DNA from 3 places in the Streptomyces roseochromogenus subsp. oscitans DS 12.976 genome. Region 3 is predicted to be linked to each of the others. Evidence: riboswitches for the same ligand, from Rfam matches in the RefSeq annotation. Region 3 holds a riboswitch; each other region holds the start of a gene.
What was found. Region 3 has a riboswitch for cobalamin ahead of nicT (Nickel transporter NicT). Riboswitches for the same ligand answer to the same signal wherever they lie in the genome.
Positions count from the first base shown of each region.

Region 1: it holds a riboswitch for cobalamin, as region 3 does, so the genes downstream of both, M878_RS55455 (CbtB domain-containing protein) here and nicT (Nickel transporter NicT) in region 3, are expected to answer to the same signal.
Region 2: it holds a riboswitch for cobalamin, as region 3 does, so the genes downstream of both, metE (5-methyltetrahydropteroyltriglutamate--homocysteine S-methyltransferase) here and nicT (Nickel transporter NicT) in region 3, are expected to answer to the same signal.

Region 1 covers NZ_CM002285.1:1,199,304-1,204,014, forward strand. Annotated here, with positions in the region: gene M878_RS55445 (ABC transporter ATP-binding protein) at 1-1,239, shown strand, start outside; gene M878_RS55450 (CbtA family protein) at 1,440-2,192, opposite strand; gene M878_RS55455 (CbtB domain-containing protein) at 2,214-2,435, opposite strand; cobalamin riboswitch at 2,472-2,616, opposite strand; gene M878_RS55460 (hypothetical protein) at 2,782-3,168, opposite strand; cobalamin riboswitch at 3,229-3,351, opposite strand; gene M878_RS55465 (hypothetical protein) at 3,533-4,711, shown strand, end outside.
Region 2 covers NZ_CM002285.1:9,050,836-9,055,546, reverse strand. Annotated here, with positions in the region: gene M878_RS88920 (MBL fold metallo-hydrolase) at 1-284, opposite strand, end outside; gene M878_RS88915 (dihydrofolate reductase family protein) at 589-1,203, shown strand; gene M878_RS88910 (acyl-CoA dehydrogenase family protein) at 1,219-2,409, opposite strand; cobalamin riboswitch at 2,668-2,890, shown strand; gene metE (5-methyltetrahydropteroyltriglutamate--homocysteine S-methyltransferase) at 3,047-4,711, shown strand, end outside.
Region 3 covers NZ_CM002285.1:2,224,025-2,228,735, forward strand. Annotated here, with positions in the region: gene M878_RS59580 (DUF4956 domain-containing protein) at 306-941, shown strand; gene M878_RS59585 (VTC domain-containing protein) at 938-1,768, shown strand; cobalamin riboswitch at 2,012-2,199, shown strand; gene nicT (Nickel transporter NicT) at 2,226-3,335, shown strand; gene M878_RS59595 (L-tyrosine/L-tryptophan isonitrile synthase family protein) at 3,369-4,307, opposite strand; gene M878_RS59600 (cytochrome P450 family protein) at 4,448-4,711, opposite strand, start outside.

The DNA of each region.
Region 1 (4,711 bases), 1.0 Mb from region 3:
CTGATCACGCTGGCCGCCGCCCCGTTGATCTGGTTCGGCGCCCGGTGGTTCGGCACCCTCATGCGCTCCGCCACCCGCGCCGAACGCGACAGCAACGGCCGACTGGCCGGCCTGCTGGAGGAGAGCCTGGCCAACATGCCCCTGGTGCAGGCCTACGGCCGGCAGCAGGCCGAGAGCAGCAAGGTGCATCGCGAAGGACGCAGTTGGATGCGCGCCGGACTGCGGCAGATCCGGCTGTCCTCGGTGTACGGCCCGATGGGCGAACTCGTCGAGACCCTCAGCGTGCTGGCCGTGATCGGCGCCGGGGCCTGGCAGATCTCCGAACACCACCTCAGCGTCGGCGGCCTGCTCTCCTTCGCCGCCTTCCTCGGCTATCTCCACCCCAAGCTCCAGGAACTCGGCGAACTCGTCGTCAGCGCCTCCTCCGCAACCGCCGCCTGCGAACGCCTCATCGAGGTGCTGCGCACCGGCACGGTCCAGGAGACGGCTCCGCGGCCGGACGTCCCGCCGCTCACCGAACCGGTGCGTGGCGCCGTCACCTTCGAGGACGTCGGCTTCTCCTACCCCGGCAGCGGCGGTCCTGTGCTGAACCGGGTACGTCTGGACATCACCCCCGGTCTCCTCGTCGCGGTCACCGGACCCAGCGGCACCGGCAAGTCCACTCTCGGCAAGCTGCTGCTGCGGTTCCACGAGCCGTCCCGGGGCCGCATCCTGCTCGACGGCCGGGACATCGCCGGACTCCCCGTGGACGAGGTGCGCAGGCACATCACCCTTCTCCCGCAGGACAGCATGCTCTTCGACGGCACGGTCCACGAGAACATCACCTACGGCCGTCCCGACGCCACCGAGGAGGAGGTCCTCGCCGCCGCCGTCGCCGCCGACGCCCACGGATTCGTCGGCATGCTCCCCGACGGCTACGACAGCCCCGTCGGCAAACGGGGCAACAACCTCTCCGGCGGTCAGCGCCGCAGGATCGCCCTCGCGCGAGCCATGCTCCGTACCGCGCCCGTCCTGATCCTCGACGAGCCCACGGCCGGACTCGACGACGACTCCACGGCCCGCATCATGGCGCCACTGCGCCGCCTCACCGCCGGGCGCACGACCTTCCTCATCACCCACGACCTGCGCCTGACGGCCCAGGCCGACCTCGTCCTGCACCTGTCGGACGGCACGGCGGTCATCACGGCCCCGGGCAGGTCATCGACAACCGGGACGAGGCCGGGTCACGAGGCGGCCTGAGGGCCGACAGGCCGACGCCGCGGTTCAGGCTGCCGTATCGCGGTGACGGCGCAGCAGTGCCGCCACCGCGCAGCGCAGGCAGGCAGGCGGCCTTGCTGGCGTCCTCCACGAAGGGCGACCGCCTCGTGGCCGCCGAGGCTCCGGAGAACGCCAGAGGGCCCTCGGAAGGTTCCGAAGGGCCCTCTGTTGTCCGGAAGGAGTCAGTGCGCGGCCGGAACCGCTCGGCTGTTCGGGGCCGTGGCCGGCTTGGGGTTCAGCACGCGCTCGGCCAACTCGCCGAAGACGAGGCCGAATCCGCTCCACAGCACGATCTGGATCGCCAGAGCCGAGAGCCGGAACCGCCACAGCAGGGTGGCCGAGAAGTCCTTGGGCACCTCGTTGACGACGGGCAGGAACTGGTAGGCCAGGCCGATCACGACGGCGAACGCGGCCACCGCGGCCACGGTCGCCCACCAGGTGCCCAGGCTCGGCGCGAGCCGCTTGCCCAGGATGGTGGCGGCGACAGCCAGGAGGACGCTGAGCACCGTCATCAGGAAGTACAGGGTGGTCCGCTTGCCGATGGTGTCGGGGTTGCCGACCGACGGCGGAGCGGCCGGGTACTTCAGGAACGGCACGACGTACACGGCGAGCAGTGCGCAGCCCGACAGCAGCAGTGCCGTGGCGCGCGGGCTGAAGCGGCCCACGCGGCCCAGGGCGAAGCAGAAGGCGAGCGCGGCGATGCCGCCGAAGGCAACGCCGTAGACGAGGACGCCGGTGGCGAGGCCGGCGGTGGACTGCAGGGAGCGGGAGACGACCTCCATCTCGGGCCCGTGGGAGTGGGCGTCCTCGTAGCTGATCGCCTTGTCGACGTTCGGCTCACCGAGGAGATAGGCCACGATCAGGGCAAGCACACCGGCCGCGAGGCCGGTGACCATGCCCCGTACAAGAAGTTTCCGTACGGTTGCGGAGTTCATGGGCGTGCGGAGTCCCTCGCGTCAGTGGCAGGGGAATCCGAGCAGGTGGCGGGCGTCGTGCACCCACTCGTGGACGCCCGTGCCGTTGAACACGGAGGTGGCGCCCTGCTCGGCGCCGACGAAGTAGAGCAGGATCATCATCAGGACGCCGAAGAAGACCGCCCAGGGAGCAATCGCCTTCAGTGGCAGCTTGGCGGGAACGACGGGGGTGGTTGCTGTCGGCTGGGCGACGGTCTGCGCCATGGCAGGACCTCCTCTGGGAGTTCGCGTCCCATCTCGGTGGTGCACATGACGACGGCCACGGGTCTGACTCGCGAGCCCCTGGGGGTCCCTCATACAGTGGCGCGACCGTGCCGGATTCCCACCGGCTTCCGTGTCGCCGTCGTCGATATCGGATCGACCGTACCGCGCGACGCGCGCATGCCCAAGACCGCCTCCGCCCGACGTGATCTTCCTCTCCCGCGACGCCGACGGCGGAGTCCGCCGGGTCGTGGATGCGCACCGGTGCGTGCGTGTCAGCTCCATCTTCGTGGACAACACGGAACACCTCACGGAGCACATGCAGTGCGGCGATGACGCCACGCGCACTTCACGCCGGGGGATCCGCGCGGCGCCGGGGCGGTGTGAAGGTGTACAGGTCGAGGATGTCCGGCAGGGGAGCCACGCCCGGCCCGCCGGCGCGCACCCAGGTGACGATGTCCTCGGTCGCGTCCGCGTCGTTGACGAGCCCGAGCCAGACCGGCCGCGCACCGGCGGCCCGGCCCGCGGCCGAGGGCTGTACGACGATGACGTTGGCCTGATCGCACACGTCGAGGCAGTCGGAGACACGGACCGGCATCTCCGCCCGCAGCCGCGCGGTCTGCGCCGCGTGATCGACCCCGGTCACCTTGGGGCTGCCGCAGCAGCAGTCCCGGCACACCACGACCCGGCACGGCGCCGCACCGCCTGATGCATTCTCCGTCGGCCTCTCGGGCACGCCGCACCACTCCCCTCCCGGGGAGATCCGCCCCGGTGTCCGTCGAGGAGGCGACCGCGTGAGTCTCCTGGCTCCCGGGTCGTCACTCGCCCCGCCTTCCCACCCCGGACGGGGCGGTGGCCTGCCGGAACTCGCTCACCGGTCACAGTGGCGGGACCGCGCCTGATTTCCACCGGCTTCCTCGGACCGCCGTCGCCCTGATGTCGTCGATCATCATCCCATCACCGGCGCCGCGGCCGGCAGGCGCCCTCGGGCGCATGCTGTGAGTGAGGCTGCCGTGACCTGTGAGCGGTCCGACCGCCCTTCGGGGGCATACAGAATGTGATCGACCTGTCGCTTTCCGCACTGAATCCGGGAGCCGTGGATGCAGAAACAGGAACAGACCGTCGTTCACCGTGGTGAGACCCTGGCGTGGAACGGGTTCGTCACCGGACCCGATCTGCTCTCGACCGAGGAACTGGAGCAGGTCTCACGGCGTCTGCTCGGGACGGATCTGGCCGGGGCGAAGGAGGCGGCGGGCAAGGAGCTGCTGCCGTTCGGGGTGCCGCGCGGCCAGGTGCCGGCCATCGTGCTCGGCACCGCGTCCACGCTGAAGGGCTGCTTCGAGGCCGACGTGGCCCAACTGGCCCTCGGCCGCTCGCCGGACGACTTCTCGGCGTACAACGAGGCCCGGGCGGTGTATCTGGCCGCGCCGGGCGACCTGGTGGTGGGCCGGGGCGAGCCGTGGCGGCAGGCGGTGGCGGCGTCCGAGGCGGTCCCCGTGGAGGTCCCCGAGCTGCGTTACTACTACCTGACGCACGCCCTGCTGGCGATGGCGGTCGGCTCGTTCCCGGACCGGCCGGCCGCACCGCTGGAACGCCTGGTCCGGCAGCTGAGCGCGGTACCGGAGACGGTGGTGCGACTGTTCGCGATCGACGCCGAGGCACGGGTGCTGCTGCTCTGGCTGAAGCGCGCGGCGGGCCTGGAGCAGCTGCGGGTGGACGCCAACGGGCCGGAGGTCGCCGAGCGCTGGAACCGGAAGACGACGCTGTACCCGACGGTCGAGGACGCGGTGGGCCTCCCCGCGCCGGGGGCGGGCAGCTCCCCGGAGACCACCTTGGCAGCCGAGGCCGAAGTGACCGCGTTCCACCGGGAGTTCGGCGTGCTGCTGCCCCGGCTGCCCGGCTACTCGGTCTCCCGGGCCGGCGCTGACGAGGCCCAGCTGCGCCACCGGGTGCACACGGCGGCCCGCCTGCTGCGCGAACGGTACGGGCTGGAGCTCGGCTGCTTCAAACCCGCCGAGGCGCTCACCGGCAGCAGGATCCGCATGGCGGTGCCGCTGGCCGACGACGCGGCGCTCAACGCGCTGGCCCGCCAGGCGATGGAGACCGAGGAGGACTACGTCCTGGAGGCGCACACCCACTATCTGCGCCACCGCGTCCCCGGCTACGAGTTCATCCTGGCACCCTCCGCCCATGTGGTGGCCGGGCAGCCCGCCGAGGGCGGAACGGTGCAGATCACCCGGGGCAGCGTCTGGGAGGGCAGCGTCTACGTGGACGAGGAG
Region 2 (4,711 bases), 6.8 Mb from region 3:
TGCGTGGAGTTGTGTCCGCACAGGTAGACGGTGTCGTCCAGGGCCATCGGGAAGGGGTCCTGTGCCGGGTCCAGCCGTCCGCCCGGGCGACGGATCGACCGGGTGTGGCAGGCATACGCGGCGGCGTGGATAAGCCGCGCCTCGGCGTGGTCGCGTGGCTGGCGCAGGATGGCCGACCGGCCGTCGACCTCACCGATCAAGCCCGGCGCGAGCTGCCGTGCGACATCGCAGTTGGTGCATCGCTCGTCCACGTACCAGCCGTCCTCGAACCGTTCCTCACTCATGGCTCGTCCTCTCCGCGTCGCGTCCGCCGTCCGGCTTCTCACTCTCCAGGGTTTCCGCGCCCCTCGGATAAGGGAAGGGGGCGCGGATCTTGTGCTTGCGGCGGCGCGCTGCTCTGGGCGGGCGGTCTTGAGAATGACATCTGTTGCACGCCGAAGCCTCCGTTGGCGGGCGACGCGGACGGATTGCCCCGGCTGCGGACCGGTTGTCCCCGGAGGCCACTTTCGGCGATCTGTCGAATGCGCGGGCTCCCGATCGACGTGAGGGTGAAGGCAGGACATTCCAGGGACTTCAGGAGCATCCATCGTGACCGTGACCGCGGATATGGCCATCTCCCTCGACGGGTACGTCGCCGGCACCGACGTCTCCGTCGGCAATCCGGGAGGAGACGGTGCCGAGCCGCTCTTCGAGTGGATCCACAACCTGGCGAGCTGGCGGGAACGCCAGGGCATGACCGGAGGGGCGGAGAACCGGGACTCCGAGCTGATGCGCGAGTGGTTCGACGCCACGGGAGCGGTGGTCATGGGCCGGATGATGTACGACACCGGCGAGGAGTTCTGGGGCGACAACCCGCCGTTCCGGACGCCGGTCTTCGTGCTCACCCACCGGCCCCGGCCGACCCTGGTCAAGGAGGGCGGCACCACGTTCGTCTTCGTCTCCGACGGCATCCACAGCGCCCTCGAACGGGCGAGGGCCGCCGCCGGCGACCGGAACGTCGACATCGCGGGTGGGGCGAGCACGGTGCGGCAGTACCTCAGGGAGGGCCTCATCGACGAGCTGCAGTTGCACGTGGTGCCCGCACTCCTCGGAGCGGGGCTGCGGCTCTTCGAGGGCGTGGGCGCCGGGCGGCGGAGCCTCGAACAGGTCAGGGTGGTCGGGACACCCCGCGCCACCCACCTGAAGTACCGCTTCGTACGGTGACCCCGGAAGCCGGGGTCACCGCCTCGGTTCCGCGCTCTCGACGCCCAGTGCCCAGGCGCCGTAGGCCGCCCCGGCGGTCTCGAAGGAGAAGATCACGTGGGACGCGGCCGTGTTGACGTCCCGCCAGAACCGCTGGACGGGGTCGGAGTCGAAGTGACCCGTCGTCCCGGTGCCGCGGAAGAGGCGCTCGACGGCCGACACGGACAGTTCGACCGCCAGCGCGAAGTCGCGCGGTCCGCGGACCGCCGCCTCACCGTCCCGGGTCTCCTCGACGCCGTCGGCGACCCGTGCGGCGCGCTGGACGAGGAGTTCGGCGGCGTCCACCTCGGCGGCCGAGCGGGCCAGGTCGATCTGCACCGGCGCCTTCTCGCGCAGCGGGGCGCCGCGGCGGTCGGTCCGGCGGAGGTTCTGCTCGGCCGCGGTGCGGACCGTACCCCGCGCGGCGCCCACCACGGGGACGGCGAGCGGCAGGGCGTTCACGGCGTTCACGGGGACCGTGTGGCACCGGGCTTCGGAGGCCGCGGCCCGCCCCGCGTTGATGTCGAACCGGGACAGGGTCAGATACTCGGGCACGAAGACGTCGTCGAGCACCATGGTGTCGCTGCCGGTACCGCGCATGCCCAGGGTGAACCAGGTGTCCTTGACGGTGATGTCCGACCGCGGCACCGCGAAGAACCGCACCTCGCCCCGCCCGTCGGGGCCCACGGTGCCGGGTACTGCGGAGCAGGCGAAGACCCAGTCGGCGAAGCGCACCCCGCTGATGTACTTCCATTCACCGCTGAGCCGCCAGCCGCCGGAGGCGCGCTCCGCCTTGCCGGCCGGCATGAGCGCGCCCGCCATCAGGGCGTCCGGCCCGTCGGCCCACAGCACCGCCTGGCCCTCCAGGGGCAGATACGCCCCGTACCGGGCCGCGTAGGCGGACAGCGAGGCGGCCCAGGCCGCCGAGGCGCACCCCTCGCCGACCAGGATCACCGCCGAGGTCATGTCCGTGAAACGGCCTTCCGTACCGCCGAAGGCCGCGGGGACGAAGTGCCGGGCGAACCCGGCCTCCCGCACCGCCTCGACCACCTCGGGCGCTAGCCGCCGGGCGGCCTCCGTCTCCGCGCCGCGCCGCGCCGCGATCTGCGCCACGCGCGGCGCGGCGGCGACGACGTCCGCCACGCCCGACCTCTCGGCCAGGATCGTCGCTTTGCTGTCGCTGAGCATATGTTCGCCACCTCCACTGGGATGGCCGCAGTCTCTCCGCCCGAGCCCGCGACGGGCCGCTCCCAAGCCGGGACCGGCCCGTCAATCACCCGACCGGCTTCAATCAGCCCGCCGACGGGTCGCACCGCCCGTTCCCGCACCGTGCCGAGGCACCTGGAGACCGTCCTCCCGGGAATTCGCAGGGCGGGCCGCGGCCGCGTGTCTCACCTCACCTTCCGAATGCCGGACGTACGCCACCGCGTCTCCGGTCGGCCCCGTAGGGTGACTTCTGCAGCTGGTTCGCCCCGTCAGCCAGGCGGGACGCGTCGCAAGAGGGAACCCGGTGGGAATCCGGGACTGCCCCGCAGCGGTGAGCGGGAACGACCGCCGTCATACGCACTGGGTCCGATGTACCGGGCCCGGGAAGCGACGGCCAGTAGGTGTCCTCCTGGGAGAGGACGTGCCCGCGAGTCCGAAGACCTGCCAACTGCCCGTGTGCGGGACGACTCGTGCACGGACATCCCGGTGACCTCGAGGGCGGGTCGGCGCAGACAACCGAGCGGGCGGCCGTGGGCCGTTGTCGCCCGGTCCGTCACCCCCTTCGCGCTCTCGTCCCGTCGCCGGGATCTCAGGGATTCATCTCGCGAAGGAGATCTCCGTGACCAGCAAGTCCGCAGCCGCGGCAGCACGGGCCACCGTGTACGGCTACCCCCGCCAGGGCAGGAACCGCGAACTGAAGAAGGCGATCGAGGGCTACTGGAAGGGCCGTGTCACCGCCGACACCCTCCGGGCCACCGCGGCCGAACTGCGCCGCGGTACCTGGCGGCAGTTGGCGGACGCCGGCGTCGACGAGGCGCCGACCGGCGACTTCTCGTACTACGACCATGTACTCGACACCACCGTCATGCTCGGCGCGATCCCCGCACGCCACCGGGACGCGGTCGCCGCGGATCCGCTCGCCGGGTACTTCGCCCTGGCGCGCGGGACCCAGGACGTCGCGCCGCTGGAGATGACCAAGTGGTTCGACACCAACTACCACTATCTTGTGCCCGAGTTGGGCCCGGACACGGTGTTCACGGCCGACTCGGCCAAGCAGGTGGCGGAGCTCAAGGAGGCCGTCGGTCTGGGCCTGACCGCCCGGCCCGTCCTCGTCGGGCCCGTCACCTACCTGCTGCTGGCCAAGCCCGCGCCCGGCGTGGCCGGCGACTTCGAACCGCTCACCCTGCTGGACCGGCTGCTGCCGGTGTACGGCGAGATCCTCGCCGACCTGCGTGCGGCCGGCGCCGAGTGGGTCCAGCTCGACGAGCCCGCGCTCGTGCAGGACCGTACCCCGGCCGAACTGAACGCCGCAGCCCGCGCCTACCGCGATCTCGGAGCCCTCGCCGACCGGCCCCAACTGCTGGTGGCCTCCTATTTCGACCGGCTCGGCGAGGCGCTGCCCGTGCTGGCCAAGGCTCCGGTCGAGGGCCTGGCCCTGGACTTCACCGAGGCGGCCGCCGCCAACCTCGACGCCCTCGCGGCCGTCGGCGGGCTGCCCGGCAAGCGCCTGGTCGCCGGCGTCGTCAACGGCCGCAACATCTGGGTCAACGACCTCAAGCAGTCCCTCGCCACGCTCGGCACCCTGCTCGGTCTCGCGGACCGTGTCGACGTGTCGCCGTCCTGCTCCCTCCTGCATGTGCCGCTCGACGCCGCCGTGGAACGGGACATCGAGCCGCAGATCCTGCGCTGGCTCGCCTTCGCCCGGCAGAAGACCGCCGAGGTCGTCACCCTCGCCAAGGGCCTCACCCACGGCGTCGACACGATCGCCGCGGAACTGGCCGCGAACCGGGCCGACCTGGCCTCCCGCGCCCGCTCCCCCCTCACCCGCGACGCGGCCGTACGGGCTCGTGCGGCCGCCGTCACCGAGGCCGACGCGCGCCGCTCCCAGCCGTACGCCGAGCGGGCCTCGGCCCAGCGTGCCCGCCTCGGTCTGCCGCTGCTGCCCACGACCACGATCGGTTCGTTCCCGCAGACCGCCGAACTGCGCACAGCCCGCGCCGACCTGCGTGCCGGCCGCATCGGCGCGACCGGCTACGAGGAGCGCGTCGAGGCGGAGATCCGCGAGGTGATCTCCTTCCAGGAGAAGACCGGACTCGACGTCCTGGTCCACGGTGAGCCCGAACGCAACGACATGGTCCAGTACTTCGCTGAACAGCTCACCGGCTACCTCGCCACCCAGCACGGCTGGGTCCAGTCCTACGGCACCCGCTACGTCCGCCCGCCGATCCTCGCCGGTGACGTCGCGCGGCCGGCACCGATGACCGTGCGCTGGACGCGGTACGCC
Region 3 (4,711 bases):
CCGCCTCCCCCAGTGCTGCCTGACGCTATGCGTCGCGTCAGGTGATGCGGGTTGCGAGTTCGGCGGCGGAACACTGCACCGTCGTTGGCTTCTCTTGCCCGGCGGTGGAGCGTCGGAGCCGGTCGGCAAGAGGGGCGAATGCGACAGGAGGTATGTGCTTCCGGTCAGTTAGGGCCGGGGGCCATCAAGGAGGCGCATCGTTTCTCCACAAGCGAAAGCACGTTCGCCATGCGTTTACCTATCGTCTGTCTCTCGTTCCGGTTCTTCGGGGCCTTCCAGCGTCCGTACCTACAGGGAGTGCAGTCATGGAGTCGTTACGGCATCTCGCCGCCCACTTCGGGCTCGACCTCGCCGCCGTCGGCGTGCTGACCTTCGCCATCTACTATCCGCGCCACCGTCGGCGCGACCTCGTGCCGGCCTATCTCGCCCTGAACACCGGCCTCTTCACCGTCGTCACCGCCCTCGCCGAGGTGCGCGGCGGCGGGGGAGCGGCCCTGGGCTTCGGTCTCTTCGGCGTGCTCTCGATCGTCAGACTCCGCTCCGACGCCGTGCAACACCAAGAAGTCGCCTACTACTTCACCACCCTGGTCCTCGGCCTGCTCTGCGGACTGCCGAGGCTGCCGTTCGCGCTCACCGCCGGGCTGTGTGCCACCCTGCTCCTCATCGTCTGGGCAGCCGACAGCCCCCGCCTCCTCGCCGGCACCCGGCGCGCCGTCGTCACCCTCGACGCCGTCCACGAGGACCCGGCCGTCCTCCACGCCGACCTCGTACGGCGCCTGGGTGAGCCCCTCCACTGGACAGTCATGGAAGTCGACTTCGTCCGGGACCTCACCGTCGTCGACGTCCGCTACCGCGAGAGCGCAGCGGCCCCGGCCGGCCGGGGCTCCGCGCCCGCCGCCGGACCCGCCCCCCGGACCACGCCCGCCTGGGAAACCGCATGACCACCGCACCGGTCCGCGCCGCCGCCGCGGTCCGCGCCATCGGCGACGCCGCCCACGGCGCCGGCCCCGTCTCGCTCGACGAGCTCAACGAACGGGCATCCCTCCTCGCCCGCTTCGACCACAGCTACCTCGTGCCCGCGGACACCTTCCTGCGCGTCGTCGGCCGGCTCACCCACCCGCACCGGCCCGGGGGCCCCTACCGCGCCCTCGCCATCGACGGCCGGCGTGCCTTCCGCTACCACTCCGTCTACTACGACACCCCCGAGCTCCGCTCCTTCCACGACCACCGGCAGGGCCGCCGACGCCGCTTCAAGATCCGGGAACGGGTCTACGAGGACACAGGAGAGCGGCAGTTCGAGATCAAGCTCAAGGGGCCGCGCGGCGACACCGTCAAACGCCGATGCCCGCTGACCGGAGCTGACACCCCGCTCGGCCCCGACTGCCGGGGATTCCTCACCGACACCCTGCGTACCGCGTACGGCATCGGTGCTCCGGCGGCCCTTGAACCGTCCTTGAGTACCGACTACATGCGCGCCACCTTCGTGGCCGACGGCGAGCGCATCACCTGCGACGCAGCACTGGTCTGCCACGACCTGCGCATCGGACGCACCGTGCGGTGTACGGACGACCTCGTGCTCGTCGAGACCAAGACCACCGGGCATCTCACCGAAGCGGACCGCCTGTTGCACGCCCACGGGATACGCCCCGCCGTCTTCACCAAGTACTGCAGCGCCTTCGCCGCATTGCGTCCCGCACTACCCGCCAACCGATGGCGTCGCACCGCCCGCCGCGCTTTCGGTGCGGCGGCTCCGGAGCCGACGTGCTGAACGGCCGGTGGAAGCCCGGCGGCGGGAAACGCCCGCCGCCGGGATAGCCCTGCGGCCGGGAGGCGATGTGCGTCCTCCCGGCCGGACACCGGGGCCCTGCCGGGCGGATCTTCGCTCGTGGGTGCGCCCGGTGTGGCATGGCTGACGCCGGTGAGGGGCGCGGGGCTATTGCATCACGATTGGGGAGTTTCCACCTCAATTTCCGATCGGTTATGCAGCCTTGCAGCTGATACTCGCCGCCTTCTAGGGTAGGCAGGCCGTGGTGTTCGGGAAGACCGGTGACAGCCCCAGGGGCTCAGTCCGGAGCGGCCCTCGCCACTGTGATCGGGGAGTTCCCGCCCCATGCATTGCCACTGGCCTCACGGCCGGGAAGGCAGGGGCGGGCGCGATGACCCGTCAGCCAGGAGACCGGCCACGGCAGCACGAAGCTGATCCACGAGGTGCTGGAGCGAACCGTATGACCGTGTCCCCTGGCGTGCCCGAAACCGCCGCCGTCCCGTCCTTTCGCTGGCGCCGCGAGGACACCGTCCGAACCGCGGGCCTGCTGGCCGTGATCGTCGCTCTGCACGTGGTCGCCTTCGGGATTCTGTTCCTCCTCGTGGTCCCGCGTCACTATGAGGTCGGGTCCAAGGCGTTCGGGGTCGGCTTGGGCATCACGGCCTACACCCTCGGCATGCGGCACGCCTTCGACGCCGACCACATCGCCGCGATCGACAACACCACCCGCAAGCTCATGGCCGACGGCAAGCGGCCCGTGTCGGTGGGCTTCTGGTTCGCGCTCGGGCACTCCAGCGTGGTGGTCGTCATGGCCGTGCTGGTGGCCGGGGGCGCCAAGCTGGCCGGCACCCTGATGAACGACGGCTCCCGGACCCACCAGGTCCTCGGCACCGTCGGCACCACGGTCTCCGGCGGCTTCCTGTACCTCATCGCCGCTCTCAACCTCGTCGCCCTGTTCGGCATCCGGCGCGTCTTCAAGGCCATGCGCGCCGGACGCTACGACGAGGCGGAACTGGAAGCCCACCTGGACTCGCGCGGCTTCATGAACCGCATCCTGGGCCGGCTCACCAAGTCGATCCGCCGACCGGGCCAGATGTTCCCTCTCGGCTTCGTCTTCGGCATCGGCTTCGACACCACGACCGAGGTCCTGCTCCTCGCCCTGGCCGGCAACGGCGCCGCAGCCGGCCTCCCCTGGTACGCGGTCCTGTGCCTGCCCCTCCTCTTCGCGGCCGGCATGAGCCTGTTCGACACCCTCGACGGCACGTTCATGAACTTCGCCTACCAGTGGGCGTTCTCGAACCCCGTTCGCAAGGTGTTCTACAACCTCACGATCACCGGGCTGTCCATCGCGGTGGCCTTCTTCGTCGGGACGATCGAACTGGTCGGCGTTCTGCATGACAAGCTCGGCTTGAGTGATGACATCACCGGCTGGATCGCGAGCCTGGACCTGGACAACGTCGGCTATGTGATCGTCGGCCTGTTCGTTGTCGTCTGGGCCGTGGCCATCGCCTACTGGCGTCTGGCCAAGGTGGAGGAGCGCTGGAGCGCCCGCGCCGCGGACGCCGGCTGACGGCTCGTGGCCGTCGCTGCGACGCCCGCCTGATCAGTTGTGCTCGAAGTGGCTGGGCCTGCCGTCGCGTTGGACAAGCCGGCCCAGCCGAGCCGCCGTCGCCCGGGGCACGAGCGTCCAGGTGCCGTCGGCGCGGTGGAGTGCGGCGGAGTGCCAGGGGGTGGTCCAGGCGTCGGGGGCGTCAAGGAGGCGGATACCGAATTTCGGTGCGCCGACGGGTTGCGGGTGGATCGAGAGGCGCACGGCGTGGGGGTGGTGCTCGGCGATCAGGTCGCCCCAGGCGCGGCTGCGCTGGATGACGCCGTAGGCGCGTTGTCGGCAGGCGCGCTGCAGGGCGGAGCGGGTGCCGGTCCAGTCGGCGGTGTCCTCGACGAGGAAGCGCGTGATGCCCCGGTAGAGGGCGAGGGTCTGGTCGTCGGTACGGGCCTCGGCACGCAGAGCGTCCAGCGTGGGGGCGTGGCGGTCGTGGACGTGGGCGCGTTTCGTGTCGTGCGGGAGGTCGCCGAGGATGTCGCGCAGGTCGAAGACGGACAGTCTGTCCAGGCCCAGTTGAGCTATCTGTATGCGTAGGTCGTCGGCGTACGCGTCGATGTGGTGGTCGGGGACGTGGATGAGGTCACCGAAGACGTGGCCGTCGGAGCAGATGATCACCCGGGCGCCGGGCGGGTAGATCCGCTCGATCTCGGTGCACAGGGTGTTCAGGAACGTCAGGGAGAGGCGTTCGCCCTGGTCGGGGAGGTGACCGAGGACCTTGGCGGGGTTGGGGGACTTACAGGGGAAGGCGGGCAGGGTGAGGACGACCGGGGCGCCCTCGTGTACGAAGTCGGCGATGCGGCGCAGCTGATGGGGGAACGCTTCCGCAGGGGCGGGAACGGGAGCCGGATCGGTCGTGCGGTGATGCGGCAGGAGCAGGTTGAGGATCTCGGTGCCGATGCGGGTGGGGAGGGCGTCTGACGCGGTCGTCAGGTGCATGTCGTTCCTCCTGGAGTACGAGGGCATGTCGACATGGCGCCGTGGCGGGAGTGCACGCCAGGCGCCAGTGGTCAGCGGGTGTGGGTCAGCCGAGGCCGGTCCGGCCGGTGTGGCCGGGCCCGGTCAGCGATACGTCGATGTCAGAAGCGTCGGTCGTAGCCCACGGGCAGGCTGTTCGTCCCGCGACCGAGGACGGCGGGGATCCACTCGATGTCCTCGACCCTGATGGCGAGATGCAGGCCGGGCAGCCTCGTGAGCAGGGTGCCCAGGGCGATCTGGAGTTCGGCGCGGGCGAGGGCTGCGCCGGGGCAGAAGTGGATGCCGTGGCCGAAGGCGAGGTGGGGGTTCGGGCTCCGGTCGAGGTCGAGGGTGTCGGGGTCGGGGAAGCGGCGCGGGTCACGGTT